DNA from 3 places in the Hymenobacter siberiensis genome. Region 1 is predicted to be linked to each of the others. Evidence: riboswitches for the same ligand, from Rfam matches in the RefSeq annotation. Region 1 holds a riboswitch; each other region holds the start of a gene.

What was found. A riboswitch is a leader RNA that binds a small molecule or an ion and turns the genes downstream of it on or off. The one in region 1 is predicted to bind S-adenosylmethionine.
Region 2: it holds a riboswitch for S-adenosylmethionine, as region 1 does, so the genes downstream of both, KQ659_RS20230 (peroxiredoxin-like family protein) here and metH (methionine synthase) in region 1, are expected to answer to the same signal.
Region 3: it holds a riboswitch for S-adenosylmethionine, as region 1 does, so the genes downstream of both, KQ659_RS17030 (phosphoadenylyl-sulfate reductase) here and metH (methionine synthase) in region 1, are expected to answer to the same signal.

Annotation. Positions count from the first base shown of each region.
Region 1 covers NZ_JAHLZY020000001.1:4,242,153-4,248,043, forward strand. The annotation lists gene KQ659_RS18820 (LytR/AlgR family response regulator transcription factor) at 1-367, opposite strand, end outside; gene KQ659_RS18825 (NADP-dependent oxidoreductase) at 785-1,735, opposite strand; SAM riboswitch class I at 1,859-1,966, shown strand; gene metH (methionine synthase) at 2,038-5,733, shown strand; gene metF (methylenetetrahydrofolate reductase [NAD(P)H]) at 5,797-5,891, shown strand, end outside.
Region 2 covers NZ_JAHLZY020000001.1:4,582,072-4,587,962, forward strand. The annotation lists gene KQ659_RS20225 (LysM peptidoglycan-binding domain-containing protein) at 134-415, shown strand; SAM riboswitch class I at 683-798, shown strand; gene KQ659_RS20230 (peroxiredoxin-like family protein) at 1,168-1,833, shown strand; gene KQ659_RS20235 (O-acetylhomoserine aminocarboxypropyltransferase/cysteine synthase family protein) at 1,886-3,265, shown strand; gene KQ659_RS20240 (homoserine O-acetyltransferase family protein) at 3,409-4,437, shown strand; gene KQ659_RS20245 (homoserine dehydrogenase) at 4,584-5,852, shown strand.
Region 3 covers NZ_JAHLZY020000001.1:3,836,099-3,841,989, reverse strand. The annotation lists partial or broken gene KQ659_RS17040 (ISAs1 family transposase) at 1-352, opposite strand, end outside; gene KQ659_RS17035 (transposase family protein) at 615-884, opposite strand; gene KQ659_RS17030 (phosphoadenylyl-sulfate reductase) at 944-1,702, opposite strand; SAM riboswitch class I at 1,970-2,058, opposite strand; gene KQ659_RS17025 (RNA polymerase sigma factor) at 2,265-2,843, shown strand; gene KQ659_RS17020 (hypothetical protein) at 2,972-3,751, shown strand; gene KQ659_RS17015 (hypothetical protein) at 3,748-5,019, shown strand; gene KQ659_RS17010 (beta strand repeat-containing protein) at 5,445-5,891, shown strand, end outside.

The DNA of each region.
Region 1 (5,891 bases):
GCGCCGAAGGTTCGATATTGGCATTCAGGGCTTTCTGGGCTGCTTTCAAAAATCGTTCGAAGGCGATAGGCTTGAGCAGGTAGTCCAGCGCCTCCAGCTCAAATCCTTTCACGGCAAACTCGCTATAAGCTGTCGTCAGAATAACCTTGGTGCGGCCCTTGATGAGCGGCATAAAGTCAAGCCCTGAAATTTGCGGCATGTGAATATCCAGGAACACCAGGTCAATTGTCTGGTTTTCGATGATACTAAGTGCCTCAATGGGACTCGAAGTAGTACCCTCCAAATTCAAAAACGGGGTCTTCTCGATGAAAGTGCTCAGGATATCAATGGCACCTTGCTCATCATCTATAATTAAACAAGAAAGCATAGGCTGGCAGTGTATTCGAAGGGAAACGGTGCAGGTGACGGTGAAAGATAGCGGATTTTTTATATTGTCCGTCCCGCCAGCAGTAATCCAATTATAAAATCACTTATTTTCATGATTTTAAACTATTTACAAAGCAGCGTTATTTTTTAATATTCGATTTATCAGGTATTCTTGTTTCGTGCGCCTGCCCTTAAAACACCGAAGGCCAATGCCGGGCCGCTACGCGTGGGTAGCGCCGGCAATTGGGCCCGACTGCTGGGGCGCAGCTGTTTCCGGAGTTGCTGCCCGAGCCGGCCCGGTTTGCGGCCGGCAGCGTGTGGCTGGTATAGCCCCTATCAAAAAACGTCATGCTGAACGCCGCTATTGCGGCGTTCAGCATGACGTTCACACTTTTGGCTAACCCTTGTTCTGACGCTGCTAGGGCACGACAACGATTTTGCCGGTCGTGTGGTGAGATTCAATCTGCTTGAGGGCTTCCTGCACCTCTGCTAGCGGGTACGTTTCAGCAATTTTCACCGTCAATTTACCGGCATCGGCCAGCTGGCGCAGCTCGTCCAGCTGCTGGGTATTGGGCTCCACAAAAACGTAGTGGAAGTTGATGCTGGCATCCAGCCCCTGGCCGTTGTGCAGGATGGAAACCAGCGTACCACCGGGTTTCAGGGCCGGCAGGCTCTGGGTAAGCGTATCGCCGCTGATGCAGTCGAAAATCAGGTCGACACCGGCGGGCACAAGGGCTTTCACGGCATCACCCACGCTTCCATTGCGATAGTCAACCGTGAAATCAGCACCCAGCTCCTTCATGTAGGCGAAGTTGGGCTCGCTGGCTACCGCCACTACCGTTGTGCCCCGGTCTTTGGCCAGCTGAATGGCGAAACCGCCCACCCCGCCCGAAGCTCCGAGAATCAGGACCGTTTGGCCCGCCTGCAGCTGGCCGGCGTCAAACAGCGACTGGTAGGCCGTGAGCCCCGCCAGCGGAATACCGGCCGCCTGCTCCCAGCTCAGGCTACCGGGCCGCAGGGCCAGGTAGCTTTCGGGCACCACCATGTACTCGGCAAAAGTGCCGTGCTGCACCGTGGGACGACGAATGTAGCCATACACCCCCGTGCCAACAGCAAAGCGGCGGGCCCCGTGGCCGCGCTCCTCTACCACCCCGGCCATATCCCAGCCCGGCACAACAGGGAACTCAGCCGGTAGCATCTGCTGTAAATAGCCCTCCCGAATCAGCGAATCGACGGGATTGACCCCGGCCGCCTTCACGCGCAGCAGCACTTCCCCTTCCTTTACTTCGGGCAGGTCCAGGTTACCGACTTGAATTTTATCCACCCCACCGAATTCGGTGTAGAAGGCGGCTTTCGTTTGTTTTGCCATAATTGAAAATTGCTCCCTGGAAGAAATTGCTCCTTGGAATGGGTGACTTAACTCCCACGGGCAGGCGTAGGTTTTGCACGGCCAGCGAACCATTTTGCGTTTCGGCTGTATATTCGTTCAACGCTGCTATCCAGAAAGACCGAGGGACCGGGCCCGATGACGTCTTGGCAACCTACCTAGAGTAGGTGCCAACTCCCGTTTCACTATTTTTTTGGTGAAAGAAGATGACAGCCGGAACCGTGCCTCGCCGCATGGGTTTCTTTCTGGATACGCGCTTACGTAGCCCTATCGAACAGAAAGAAATGCCCACTGCCACTCTCGCCGCCCCCTCCCCTCTTCCCGAAATCCTGCGCCAGCGCCTGCTGATTCTCGACGGCGCCATGGGCACCATGATTCAGCGCCACCCGCTCACGGAGGAGGACTTCCGGGGTGCCCGTTTCGCCGACCATCCCAAGCCGTTGCGCGGCAACAACGACCTGCTGAGCCTGACGCGGCCCGACATCATCAAAGGCATTCACGCTGAGTACTTCGCGGCCGGGGCCGACATGGTGGAAACCAACACTTTCAGCGGCACCACCATTGCGCAGGCCGACTACGGCCTGGAGCACGTGGTTTATGAGCTGAACTACGAGTCGGCCCGCCTGGCCCGCGAGGCGGCCGACGAATACAGCACGCCCGAGCGCCCGCGCTTCGTGGCCGGGGCCGTGGGCCCCACCAACCGCACCGCCTCGCTCTCGCCCGACGTGAACCGGCCCGGCTACCGCGCCGTGACGTTTGATGAGCTAGCCACCGCCTACCTGGAGCAGGTGCACGGCCTCGTGGACGGTGGCGTGGACACGCTCCTCATCGAAACCATTTTCGATACGCTGAACGCCAAGGCAGCCCTCTACGCCGTGCAGAAGTTCTTCGACGAGGGCGGCCGCGTGGTGCCCATCATGATTTCGGGCACCATCACCGATGCCTCCGGCCGCACGCTAAGCGGCCAGACGGTGGAGGCTTTCTGGAACAGCATCCGCCACCTGCCGCTGCTGAGCGTGGGCCTGAACTGCGCCCTCGGCGCCGACCAGCTCCGCCAGTACGTGCAGGAGCTGAGCCGCATTTCCGACGTGCACATCTCGGCCTACCCCAACGCCGGCCTGCCCAACGCCTTTGGCGGCTACGACGAATCGGCCCAGGAATTTGCCAGCTTAGTAGAGGAGTATTTGAAAGAAGGCATCGTGACGGTGGTGGGCGGCTGCTGCGGCACCACGCCCCAGCACATTGCCGAGCTGAGCCGACTGGCCGAGCGGTACAAGCCGCGCCAGCTGCCGGCCGAAATTGCCGTCGCCACGCACCTCAGCGGCCTCGAGCCGTTCGCCATCAAGCCCGAAAGCCTGTTTGTGAACGTGGGCGAGCGCTGCAACGTGACCGGCTCCCGCGCCTTCGCTCGCCTAATTCGCACCGGTGCCTATGAAGAAGCGCTGGCCGTGGCCCGCGTGCAGGTGGAAGAAGGGGCCCAGGTGCTCGACGTGAACATGGACGAAGGCATGCTCGACTCGGAGCAGGCCATGACCACCTTCCTGCACCTAATCGCCTCGGAGCCAGACATTGCGCGGGTGCCGGTGATGATTGACTCCTCGAAGTGGAGCGTGCTGGAAGCCGGCCTGAAATGCGTACAGGGTAAGAGCATCGTGAACTCGATTTCGCTGAAAGAGGGCGAGGAATTATTCCTGCAGCGGGCCCGCACCGTGCGCCAGTACGGGGCCGCCATGGTGGTGATGGCCTTCGACGAAGACGGTCAGGCCGATTCGCTGGAACGCCGCAAGGAAATCTGCCAGCGCAGCTACGACCTGCTGATGAGCATCGATTTCCCGCCCACCGACATCATTTTCGACCCCAACATCCTCATCGTCGGCACCGGCATGGAGGAGCACCGCAACTACGCCGTCGACTTCATCGAGTCGGTGCGCTGGATTAAAGCCAACCTGCCCGGGGCCCTCACCAGCGGCGGGGTGTCGAACATTTCGTTCTCGTTCCGCGGCAACGATGCGGTGCGCGAGGCCATGCACACGGCCTTCCTCTACCACGCCATCCGGGCCGGGCTCGACATGGGCATTGTGAACCCCGGCCAGCTCGGGGTGTACGATGAGATTGAGCCCACCCTGCTGGCCCTGGCCGAAGACGTGCTGTTGAACCGCCGCGCCGACGCCACTGAGCGCCTGCTCGAATTTGCCGACACGGTGAAGCAGAAGGGCAAAGTGGAAGTGGTGGCCGACGCCTGGCGCAGCCTGCCGGTGCAGGAGCGCCTGGCGCACGCGCTGGTGAAGGGCATTACCGAGTTTATCGACGAGGATACCGAGGCCGCCCGCCTGGAGCTGGCACGGCCCCTGAACGTGATTGAGGGCCCGCTGATGGCCGGCATGAACGTGGTAGGCGACCTGTTCGGGGCCGGCAAGATGTTCCTGCCGCAGGTGGTGAAATCGGCCCGCGTGATGAAGAAAGCGGTGGCCTATCTGGAGCCGTATTTGCTGGCCGACAAGCAGGGCGGCGACCGCCAGACGGCCGGCAAAATCCTGATGGCCACCGTGAAAGGCGACGTGCACGACATCGGCAAGAACATTGTGGGCGTGGTGCTAGCCTGCAACAACTTCGACATCATCGACCTCGGCGTGATGGTGCCGCTGGAGAAAATTCTAGATGAAGCCCAGAAGCAGCAGGTGGACGTGATTGGCCTGTCGGGCCTCATCACGCCCTCGCTCGATGAGATGGTGTACGTGGCCCAGGCCATGGAAAAGCGCGGCCTGAAAATCCCCCTGCTCATTGGTGGGGCCACCACTTCGCGGCTACACACGGCCGTGAAAATTGCGCCGTCCTACAGCGGCCCGGTGGTACACGTGAACGACGCTTCGCGCTCGGTGGGCGTGGCGGCCGGCCTGCTCGGCTCGAGCGAGCGCGCCTACGCCCAAACCGTGGCCGACGACTACGCCGCCCTGCGTGCCGATTACGCCAGCCGCCAGCGCGACAAAAGCTACTTAAGTATCGAGGCTGCCCGCGCCAACGGCGTGAAATCGGACTGGAACACGGTTTCGATTACTAAGCCCACTTTCCTGGGCACCAAAGTACTGGAAGACTACGACCTGGCCGAGCTGGCCCGCTATATCGACTGGACGCCCTTCTTCCACACCTGGGAGCTGAAAGGGCGCTACCCGCGCATTCTGGAAGATGCCACGCTGGGCGAGGCGGCCACCAAGCTGTTTGCCGATGCGCAGGCCATGCTCACCAAAATCATTGATGAGAAATTGCTCACGGCCCGCGCCGTGCTGGGCTTCTGGCCGGTCAATACCAAGGGCTCCGACACCATCGAAATCTACGCGGATGATACCCGCGACGCGGTAGCCACCGAGTTTTTCACCCTGCGCCAGCAGGGAGAGAAAGGCCCCAGCATCCCCAACATCGCCTTTTCCGACTTCCTGGCCCCCAAAGAATCGGGCCGCGCCGACTACATGGGCGGTTTCGCCGTGACGGCCGGCATCGGCATCGAGAAGCTGATTGAGCAGTTCGACGCCGACCATGACGACTACTCCAGCATCATGGTGAAAGCCCTGGCCGACCGCCTGGCCGAGGCCTTCGCCGAGCGCCTGCACGAGCGGGTGCGCCGCGAGTTCTGGGGTTACGCGCCCGACGAGCACCTGAGCAGCGAGGACCTGGTGCAGGAGAAATACCGCGGCGTGCGCCCCGCCCCCGGCTATCCCGGCTGCCCCGACCACACCGAGAAAATCACCCTGTTCCAACTGCTCGACGCGGGTGCCAAAACCGGCATCACGCTCACTGAGAACCTGGCCATGTACCCGGCCTCATCGGTGAGCGGCATGTACTACGCCCACCCCGACTCGCGCTACTTCGGCCTGGGCCGCATTGGCAAGGACCAGGTGGCGGATATCGCGCAGCGCAAAGGCATGGAACTGCCGGAGCTGGAGCGCTGGCTGATGCCGAATTTGAACTACGAACCGAAGGCTTAGCTGTTAGCTCTAGTTCTCAAAATCCCGACCCCAAAAGCTAATAGCTAACGGCTAGCTCATATAATGAAAGTTACTGACCACCTGGCCCAGGCCAACGGCAAAACCCTTTTTTCCTTTGAGGTGCTGCCGCCCAAAAAGGGCGAGAACATCCACACGCT
Region 2 (5,891 bases), 340 kb from region 1:
CAGACGCAAAAGAGTTTAGGGCGCAACCCCGCCTAAGCTTGCCCGTATAGCAACCCCGTCGGCCCGCCTGCAAGCGTTTCCGGCCTGCAAGCGTTTCCGGCAGAATCTATCTCTCCATTTAATCACCGAAACCATGGGACTCTTCGATTTCATCAGCGACAAAGGCGACCAGAAGCCCGTAGAGCCCGCAGCTAAGCCGGCGGCTGGCGGCACCGATTTTTTTGGCAATGCCAAACCGGATGCTACCGGCGATACGTACACCGTAGTAAGCGGCGACTCTCTTTCTAAAATTGCAAAGCACCACTACGGCGACGCCGCCAAGTGGCACCAGATATACGACGCCAACAAGGCGCTCATCGGCAACAACCCCGACCTGATTGAAATCGGTCAGGTGTTGACCCTACCTAGTCTCTAGGTACTTTTTTGCAGAAAAAAGGTGAGAAAAGCCACTCTGTTTCAGGGTGGCTTTTTTGCGTTTGAAGGAATCGAAAGAACGACTTCGAAACAAAGAAATTCGAAACAAAGAAAAAAGACCGTCATGCTTCGCTGCGCTCTGCATGACGGTCTGAAAAAACCGAAACCGAAAAATATTTTCGAGGCAATACTTGCTCATCCCAAAAATTCTCTCGTACATTTGCCGATACCAAACAGGTACTCCCCGCTAACGGTGGGCAGTTTTCAAGTTTTATACAGAAGTGGCGAGAGACTAGGCTCCGTGACCCACTGGCAACCTTCGCTCAACGAAAGGTGCCAATTCCTACCCACTAGCGGCCTCGGCCACGATGGGGCAGATGATTCGAGTGCCATGGAAAATTCTTCTCGTTCCGCTTTTTTCAACCCGAATGCTCCGGCTGCTTTGCGCACCGTGGTTTCGGGTTTTGCTATTTCGGCCCCTTGCGGCCACAATCAGGTCGCCAGCCTCGCCCGAATGCGAATGCGAATGTGTTGTTGTTGCCCGTGTTGTTGCTAAGCTGATTTCGGCTTAGCCCCCCCTCTCCTTTTCTTCTTCGTGGGAATGCCGTAGCGTCCGGGCGTGCCAATGGGCTACGCCGGCTGATTGGCTAAAACGGCCCTGCTTACCGCCGGCTCGCTGCGTACCGCACCAGGCAAATTGACCCTGGCGGCCAGGTCCTAACGAAGAAATCCCTTTTTTTCATTCCACTTCGTATGCCTACGCTCATCGCTCCTGCATCCATTCAGCCCGAACTGGCTGCTACTGCCCAACACCTGGCCAATGTGCTGCCCGCTACCGCCAGCCAAACCATTGATGCCGGCATTGCAGCCGTACACGCGGCTGGTCTGGTTCAGCACAGCCTCCGCACCGGCCAGGTTGCGCCCGATTTCACCCTCCCCGACGCCAATGGGCAGCCGGTTTCGCTCGCCAGCCTGCGGGCAATTGGGCCGGTGGTGCTGGTGTTTTACCGGGGCAACTGGTGCCCATATTGCAACGTGCAGCTGCGGGCCTACAACCAGGCGTTGGCCCACTTTACCGCGAATAACGCCACACTGGTGGCCATTTCGCCCCAAACGCTGGACCTGACCAGCCTCACGGCGGAGGAAAAAAACCTGCAATTCCCGGTGCTCAGCGATGCTGGCAATACGGTGGCCAAGCAATACGGACTGGCCTACCAAGTAGGCGATGCCGTGTACCACACCCTGCACGGCGTGGGCATCGACCTGGCCGTGTTCAACGGCGACGACAGTGGCGAATTGCCTCTGACGGGCACCTTTATTATTGCCCAGGACGGCAGCATTGCGTGGGCCGCCACCGAGGCCAACTTCAAGGAACGTCCCGACCCGACCGTGCTGCTCGATGCACTGGCCCGGCTATAGCCCTGATTAAAACCTGAAATATTCAACGCTTCACGCTTAAAACCTCAGTATTATGTCCGTTCAGCCCCAACACTTCGAAACCCTCCAGCTTCACGCCGGCCAGCAGCCCGACCCCACCACCGGTGCCCGCGCCGTACCCCTGTACCAAACCACCAGCTACGTTTTCAAAAACGCTGAGCATGGCGCGAACTTGTTTGCGCTGAAGGAGTTTGGCAACATTTACACCCGCCTGATGAACCCCACCACCGACGTGTTCGAGCAGCGCGTGGCGGCGCTGGAAGGCGGCATTGCCGCCCTGGCCACGGGCTCGGGGCAGGCGGCCCAGTTCATTGCCCTGAACAACATCCTGCAAGCCGGCGACAACTTTGTGAGCACGGCCTACCTCTACGGCGGCACCTACAACCAGTTTAAGGTGGCCTTCAAGCGCCTGGGCATTGAGGCCCGCTTCGCAGATGGCGACAACCCGGCTTCGTTTGAGGAGCACATCGACGAGAAGACCAAGGCCATTTACCTCGAAACCATCGGCAATCCCAGCTTCAGCGTTCCCGATTTTGACGCCATCGCGGCCATTGCCAAAAAGCATGACTTACCGCTGATTGTGGACAACACCTTTGGCGCGGGCGGCTACCTGTTCCGGCCCCTGGAGCACGGCGCGCACATTGTGGTGGAGTCGGCCACGAAGTGGATTGGCGGGCACGGCACCAGCGTGGGCGGCGTGATTGTGGACAGCGGCAAATACGACTTCGGCAACGGCAAGTTTCCGCAGTTTACCGAGCCCAGCGAAGGCTACCACGGCCTGATATTCAACGACGTATTTGGCAAAAACAGCCCGTTTGGCAACATCGCCTTCATCATCCGGGCGCGGGTAGAAGGGCTGCGTGATTTTGGCCCGGCCATCAGCCCATTCAACTCCTGGCAGCTGCTCATTGGCCTCGAAACCCTGAGCCTGCGCGTGGACCGCACGGTAGAAAACGCCCTGAAAGTAGCGACCTGGCTGGAGCAGCACCCGCAGGTAGAAAGTGTGAACTACCCCGGCCTGGCCAGCAGCCCCTACCACGCCATTGCCCAGAAATACCTGAAGCGTGGCTTCGGCGGCGTGCTCTCGTTCCGGGTGAAGGGCACCAAGGAAAACGCTATGCAATTCATCGACAGCCTCAAGCTCATCAGCCACCTGGCCAACGTGGGCGATGCCAAGACACTCATCATCCAGCCCTCGGCCACCACGCACCAGCAAATGAGCGAAGCCGAGCAGCTGGCCGCCGGCGTGACGCCGACCTCGCTGCGCCTGTCGGTGGGTATTGAGCATTTCGACGACATCAAGGCTGATTTGCAGGCGGCTTTCGATGCCATCGGCAACACGGCCAGCCTGCCGACGGAAGGTCAGGAAGTGGGCGAGCCCGAGCTGGAGCACGCCCAGCCGCTGGAAGTATAGTGGTTAGTGGTTAACGCTTAACTACTAAAAAAGAATTGGTGCATCGGCCCGGGCCTCTTCCGTGATGGGAGGAGAAATGGGAGTGAGAAACTATTGTTCCGGGCCGATTCGCTGGTTCTAAAGCTGTGCTATTTAATTGAATTATGCCAACCCAACTATTTGAACTCCCTGACCTTAAGCTGGAAAGCGGCGAAACCCTGACCGGGGCGCATGTATCCTACCAGACCTGGGGCCAACTCAACGAAGAACGCGACAATGTGGTGTGGGTGTGCCACGCCCTCACGGCCAATGCCGACGTGCTGGCTTGGTGGCCGGGCCTGGTAGGGCCGGGCTGCCACTACGACCCTTCGGAGTGGTTTATCTTGTGTGCCAACGTGTTGGGCTCATGCTACGGCACTACCGGCCCGCTCGATGCCGACCCGGCCACCGGCCGGGCGCGCTTCCAGCACTTCCCGCTGCTCAGCATCCGGGACCTGGTGGCGGCGCACGAGGCACTGCGGGAGGAGCTGGACCTGGCGGATATCAACACACTGATTGGCGGCTCTTTGGGTGGGCAGCAGGCGCTGGAATGGGCCGTGCTGCGCCCCGATTTGTTCGACCATCTGATTGTCATCGCTACCAACGCCCGGCATTCGGCCTGGGGAATTGCTTTTAACGAGGCCCAGCGGCTGGCCATTGAGGCCGACCCGACCTATGCCGCCGGCCAGCCCGGCGGGGGCGACGATGGCCTGCGCGCCGCCCGCGCCATGGCCCTGCTCAGCTACCGCAGCTACGAGGCCTACGCCGAAACCCAGACCGACCCCGACAACGACGCGCTGCTACGCCAGCACCGCGCCAGCGCCTATCAGCGCTACCAGGGCGACAAGCTGGTGTCGCGCTTCGACGCTTATAGCTACGTGTCGTTGAGCCGGAGCATGGACACCCATAACCTCGGCCGCCACCGGGGCGGGGTGCCGGCGGCGCTGGCCCGCATTGGGGCGCGCACGCTGGTACTGGGCATTACGTCGGATGTGCTGTTCCCGCTGAGCGAGCAGCGCGAGCTGGCGGCGCACATTCCGGGGGCCATGTATGCCGAGCTGGACTCGCGCTACGGCCACGACGGCTTTTTGCTGGAAACGGCGGCCATCACGCACTTTCTGGAGCTGTTTTACGCGCCTACGTTCGTGCATTAACTAATTCTAAAAACAATCAGAACGTCATGCTGAGCGCCGCCGAAGCATCTCGCGTGCAGCAGCAATTCTTTTCTTATGATTGGATTGCTACCACACGCGAGATGCCTCGGCGGCGCTCGGCATGACGCATTTTTTTCCCTTTGAGAATGGACGTTGAGAAACAACCCCTGCGCATTGGCCTGATTGGCTTTGGCTGCGTAGGACAGGGCTTTTATGACATCGTGCAGCGGCAGCCGGAACTGGGACTGACCATTGCCCGCATTGCCGTGAAAAACCCCGATAAGCCCCGTACGCTGTCCGCCGGGCACTTCAGCTTTCGAGCGGATGACTTGCTGGCCGACCCGACGCTGGACGTGCTGGTAGAAGTCATCGACGACCCGGCCGAGGCTTTCCGGCTGGTGAGCGCGGCCCTGCGCCAGGGCCGCCGCGTGGCCACGGCCAACAAGGCCATGCTGGCCCGGCACCTGCCCGAGCTGGTGCAGCTGGAGCTGGATTTCGGTGGCACGTTACTGTACGAAGCGGCCGTGTGCGGCAGCATTCCCATCATTCGCACGCTGGATGGCTACTTCAGCCACGAGCCGCTGCGGGCGGTGCAGGGCATCTTCAACGGCTCGTCGAACTACGTGCTGACGCGTATGAGCGAGGAAGGCACTGACTACGCAACAGCCCTGGCCGAGGCCCAGGCCAAAGGCTTCGCCGAAACCGACCCGTCGCTGGACATGGGCGCGTTTGACCCGCGCTCGAAGGCCGTGATTCTGGCGGCCCACGCCTATGGGGTTTTTCTGGAAGCTGAGGAGGTAGTGAATTTGGGCATCGAAGGAATCAGCGCGGCGGATATTGCTTTCGCGGCGGCGCAGGGGCAGAAAATCAAAGTAGTAGCGGCCGTGCAGCGCCTGCCGGATGGCCGCATCACGGCGCTGGTTACGCCGCAGCTGCTGGGGCCGGAGTCGCCGTTATTTACTGTCGAGCGCGAGTTTAATGGGGTGGTGATTGACGCCGAATACGCCGGCCCGCAGTTTCTGCGCGGGCGCGGCGCGGGCGGGCATCCCACCGGCTCGGCGGTGCTGGCCGATGTGCTGGCCCTGCGGCGCGGCTACCGCTACGGCTATGCCAAGCGGGCCGATGCCCCCGAAACGCAGCTGACCCACGCCTTGGAAATAGATACCTACCTGCGCCACGCCGACGTGGGTGTGCTGCGCGAGGTGCTGACCTGGCTGGAGCTGCCCGCCACCGCCCTACAAACTGACGCGAACGGACCTTATGCCACCGGCCCGGTAGCCCTCCAGCAGCTGTGGGCCTGGCGCCAGGAGCTGAGGACCAATGGTCTGTTCGTGGCGCGGCGGGGCGCAGTGCGGCCGCTGAGCGGGGCAGTGCAAACGGTGCAGGCCCGCACCGAGGCAACGGCCGGGGCATAATTCTCCCAAACACCAAATAGCCCCGAAACGTCAGGAATA
Region 3 (5,891 bases), 410 kb from region 1:
CGATGCCCCAATGCCCGCGAATGCCGACGGCGAAGTCGGCGGCTGAACGGTTACGCAGGCTGGTGAGGTAGTAGCGCGTTTGCCGTGTGGTGGCGTGCGGGCCCACCACGGTTTTGACGACGACCACGCAGCGCGCCACCCCGGCCCAGTCGGCCTGCCAGTGTGGGGCCGCAGGGTATACGCTGGTCTGCCAGCACAACGGGCGGCCGTCGCGGCGCTCGTCATGGCGGTGGGTCGCCCCGGCGGGCGTGGGGTCGGCGGCGTGTAAAGCGGCGATAGCGGCCCGCAGCTTAGGTTGGTTGCCTTTGACTTGCAGCACGTACTCGTTGCCGCTGGTCACGATGGCATCGGCCGTTTTTTTGGGCGTGCAGCGCGTCGAGCGTCAGCACCACGCCCCGGTCCTGCAAGCCGGCGAGTAGGTCGCGGATGACGCTCATCTCCCCCGTTTTCTGGTCCGTGTAGTCCTGCAGGGCCAGGGTCAGGCCCGTGCGCTGACAATACAGGCTCACAACCGAGACAACGCTTTGGCTAGCCTGCTGGGCCCCCTGCACGGTGGAGCGCAGGCTTTGCCCGTCGCCGGCCACCCAATCCCCAGCCTGCGTCTGCGACGTGAATCAGCGGTCAAAGGCCTGGGCCAGCGCGTCTTTGTCCAACGCCTGCAACAGGTCCCGAAAGGCCCCGTAGCTGGGCAGGCCGTGGCGCAATCCGAAATAAGCGGTAAAAAAAGCCGCGTTGCTGCGACCAAACTGGGCCATTTTTCGCGGCCCCGTGTACCCGCTGGTAATGGCCAGAAACGTCATCCACAGCAAGGCGGACAGCGAGAATCGTTGCCCCTGCGGGCGGCGCGGGTCGCGCACCTGCTGAAAAAATTCCGCTAGCTCCATTGCGTTTTTTACCAGCAAATCTACCGATTCTAACAGAACCTATCAACTCTGAGAGAGGCCTAGCCCGGCATTCGTTCCACCACCGGGTCGAGGCCCTGGTGGGCGGCGGTGGCGTGCAGGCCGCACTCCTTGGCCGCCGCGTCTTCCCACCACCAGCGGCCGGCGCGGAAGTCCTCGCCCAGCGCAATGGCCCGGGTGCAGGGCGCACAGCCGACGCTCACGAAACCTTGCCGATGAAGCGGGTTAACCGGAATGCCGTTGGCCTGCGCGAAGGCTTCGCACTCGGCCCAGGTCCAATCAAATAGCGGGTGCACTTTGATGAGCCCGTGGCCGGCATCCCACTCGGCCGGGTGCATGGTCTGGCGGTTCTGCGACTGTTCGGCACGGATGCCCGTCACCCACACCTGCTGGCCGGCCAGGGTCCGGCTCAGCGGCTCCACCTTGCGGATGTTGCAGCACTCCTTCCGGTTCGCTATGCTCTCGTAGAGGCTGTTGGGGCCTTTCTGGGCGACTAATTTTTCGAGCGCGGCAGTTTTGGGGGCGAAGACTTCGATGGACTTCTGGTAGCGCAGCAGGGTCTTGTGCCAAGTGGAGTAGGTTTCCTGAAAATTGCGGCCCGTGTCGAGGGTAAATACCCGGATGGGTATGTCGTTTTCGAAGATGAAGTGGGTGATAATCTGGTCCTCCAGCCCGAAGGATGTGGAGAACGAGACGCGGCCGGGGAAGTGGTCGGCCAGAAGGGCCAGCGTTTCGGGTGCCGAGCACTCGGGCAAGTAGCGGCGCAGGTCCGCGACCTGGCTTTCAAGGGGGAATGCCATGATGAAAGAGGGCGTTTTTCTCCGCAGAAAAAATCGAAATGGGCCGCGAAGGCTGCAAAAACCCGCTACGCGTCGCGCAATGAATCAATCACCACAAAAGGGTAGTAGCGGGGTGGCTGCCGCAGCAGCCGCCGGAAGAGTGGCCCTAGCTCAACAACCAGCAATCTTCCCCGGCATAGCGGCCAGGGAACAGCCAATGCAACAACACATTCGGCGCGGCGCGGGTGGTGGATTACAGGCGGGAATTGAGCAATGTGCTCACGGCAGTTTTTATATGTCAGGACTTGGCACCGTTCCAACTAGTGGGGGTTGCCGGCGTTTCGTCGAGCCTGTCTCTCCGCGCCTCTGTATAAAAATGGGTAGCGTCCCAAACGGGGGTTGTTGGCGCAAATGTAAAGGATGAAATTGCGAAATGCCAAAATTTTATGTTGCTGTGGTGCAGCTGGTTACCTGCTCCAACCGTTTGGCGACGCCCGGAAACTGCGTAATTTGGCGATGCAACCCCTGAACCCGCCGCGTGGTCTATGGATTGCTTAAGCACCTTTAAGACCTCGTTTTCTGCATGGAAGCCCTGTCCCTTTCCGCCTACGTCGACATCAACGCCCCGCTGGTGGAGCGCTGCCGCCTCAACGACCGCCAGGCCCAGGCCGAGATTTACCGGCGCTACTCCAAGGCCATGTTCAACGCGGCCCTGCGCATCACCGGCGACTATGCCGAGGCCGAAGATGTACTCCAGGAATCATTCCTGAGCGCCTTTCGCGAGCTGAGCGGCTACAAGGGTGACTCATCGTTCGGGGCCTGGCTCAAGCGCATTGTGGTGAACAAAAGTATCAATTGCCTGCGGCAGCGGCGGCTGGCACTAGTGCCTCTGGGCGAGCAGCACCACGAGGAGCCCGCCGAAGCCGCCGCCCTCTCGCCCGAGGACGAGGCCGATACCCACTACCGCGCCGACGTGCTGCGCCGCTGCATCCAGGAGTTGCCCGACGGCTACCGCGTGGTGCTCAGCCTCTACCTGCTCGAAGGCTACGACCACCTCGAAATCGCGGGCATCCTGGGTATTTCCGAATCGACTTCCAAATCACAGTACAGCCGGGCGCGGGTCCGGCTGCGCGAGCTGGCCGCCCAACGGGGCCTGAGTTAAAATTTATCCCTTATCAATCATTATATAATCGTTTCACTACCCTTCATCCGTTTTCGCCCGGCCGCGGTTTTCGTATAGCCCCGTGGCCCGCCCTGAACCTGGACGAACCGTGCGTCTGCTACTCATTCATGGATACCAAGAAAATTAATTCCCTCGAAACCTTCGTTGAGCGGCACCGCGCCGATTTCGACACCCACGAGCCGCGCCCCGACCTCTGGGCCGCGCTGGAGGAACAGCTCGGTGCCCCTGCCACCGCGCCCCAAACCCCGGTTATGCGCCTGGCCGATGCGCCGGAGGTGCCATTTATTGCGCCCGTAGCAGCAGGAACCCAACCGAAGGCCCGCGCCGGCTGGTTTCAGCGCTACGGCGTGGCGGCGGCGCTGGCCCTGCTCGTATTTGCCGCCGGGGCCAGCGAGGCCTGGAAAGCCAACCGGGCCGCGCCCGAAACGGCCGTGGTGGCCGCGCCGGCCGCTGCTACTCCTGGCACCGTTGCTACCGAACCCGATGCGGCCCTGTACCAGGGCGGCAACCCGCTCTCCCTCACCGCCGCCGAGCACACCACCGGGGCCGACAGCCAGCTGGTGCGCGCCGTGCGCGGCATGGAAACCTATTACACCAACCAGCTGGCCCGCCGCCAAACCGAGCTGAGCCAGCTCAGCGGCCCCGGCATGGCCGCCATGAACGCCGACTGGCAGCATGAGCTGGTGTCGCTCGACTCCAGCTACCGCGAGCTTAAGCAGCAGCTGCTGCACCATCCGCAGCCCGATGCCGTGCTCACGGCCATGAACCGCAACCTGCAAATCCGCCTCGACATTCTCGACCGGCAGCTGAACCTGGGCAATACGGCCCAGGCAGTTCCCAACAACAATTCTTACGTGCTGGCCGATAGCCGGCGCCAGGCCGAATGAACCCGCCCCTGGCTTTGCGGGTAAGCCGATGGGTGGCGCTGTGCGGCGGGCTTCTGAGCCTGCTGGCCCCGCAGCCCACCCGGGCGCAGGATGGCCAAACCCGCTGGTTGGCAGTGGGCCACGGCGTAGCCATTCATATTCTGACGCCTGATGCGCGCCATGCCGAGGCCGCGCTTTTTGGCGAGGAACAGGAGCCCCAGCAGCATCAGCAGAACCCGTTGGTAGCCCAGACCGACGACCAGGGCAGTGCCAGCCTGCAGGTAGAGCAGCGCCGCCACTTGGTGCGCAGCTACGCGGTACCGAAATCCGGTCGCCCGTTTTCGCTCGATACGCGCTACGGCCGGGTGCAAATCAATACCTGGAATAAGAAGGAAATCAAGGTGGATGCCGAGTTGGTAGCGCGCTCGGAAAGCGACGCCGGGGCCCGCCAGATTCTCGACGCGCTGGGCGTACAGTGGCTCGATTACGATGCCAAAACCGGTGGCGTGGCCGTGAGCACGCAGTTTGGCCCCGCGTTGCGCGGCCGGGCCGGCGGCTGCCGTTACGAGGTGAACTACACCGTGTGGCTGCCCCGCACCACGGCCCTGAAAATCTACAATAGCTTTGGTGAAGTGACCGTGGCCGGCGATGTAAGCGGCCCCACCGAGCTGGCCATGGAATACGGCACCCTGCGCACCGCCCGCCTCGAAGGCCCGCGCAACCTCATCCGCATCGTCAACGGCGACTGCCGTATTGCCTTCGTGGCCCGCGCCAGCATCGACGCCAGCTACGCCCAGCTGCGCCTCGACACGGGCACGACCGTGGACCTGCGCAACAACTATTCCGACGTGGACATCGGCACGGTGCAGGACCTCACCGTGCACAGTAAGTATGGCGACGTGGCCTTGGGCACCGTGCGCAACCTGCGCGGCTCGTCGGGTTACTCGCGCTTCACCATCGATAAGCTGGATGAGGCCCTCGATATGGCCCTGCGCTACTGCCCCGATTTCGTAGTGCGCGATATGGGCGCCAATTTCCGCCAAGTGAACCTCGACGGCGGTTTCAGCACCATCCGGCTGGGCTTTGCCGAGGCCCCGGCCTTCCGCTTCGACGTGAGCACGGAGCAGGGGCAGCTGCTGGTTGACAAAGACCTGGTGCGCGTGCTCTCGCAGGAAAACGGCCCCCGCACCAGCGACGTGCTGGGCACCTTCGGGTCCGTAGCCCCCACCCGCCGGGCTGGCAATGTGAATATTAAGGTGCGCTACGGTACGGTTAGATTTAGCAAGTAGGAGCGGGGCATAAATAGGTTTTTTTGGGGAAAGCACAGCGACAGCTTACCCGGCATTTTTGCCGGGTAAGCTGTTTTGTCATGCGGGGATTATGGCCGCGACCCGAGATAGAGCCGGGACAGGTAATCGTTGGCCTGTTATTGTATGATTACGTTAGTATGAAATTATTTTATAATTTATTGCCATTAGTTAATTAATAGGGATTCGAACAAAATCCTGAATATTCATCTGCCGACAAATAGCAGTCTTCTGGACAGTAAAATTAGCCATCTAGTAGTAAAACAGCCATTGACAGAAAAGTGGGATTGTGTTCGTGAGATAGCAGGGTAGCTTGCATCATGTCAAAATATGCGGCAAAATGTCTGGCCGCCTGATTTGGCATTTTTGGATTCTTCCGCTTCTTCAACCACCCCCTTTTTTATTGTATGACAAAACATTTACTACTTCCTTCACGGGGCAGCTATTGGGCGGGGCGTTGCCTGGCCTGGCTGTTTTTGCTGGCGCTGGCCCCGGCCGGGGCTTGGGCACAAACGGTCAAAACCATTGGTGTCGAATACGCCAATTTTACGGCTGCTATCACGGATATCAACATCAATTTTGCCACTGGTGGCATAACAGTGAATGTGCCAGCAGGCTACACTGAAACTCCGACGGCCGCACTCCCGCTACTGTTGGCTCAGGGCACTGGCGGAGCCACAGGGCAAATTATCTTCCAGAAGTCAGGCGCAGGGGCGAATCCCAATATTACGGCCCAGTTGAACAGCACCTCAACCACGGTGGACGGCATCGTGCGCCTGAACGGCGCCGACTACGTGACATTTGACGGGATTGACCTGAGCGAGAACGCCGCCAACGTGACCGCGACCACGCAG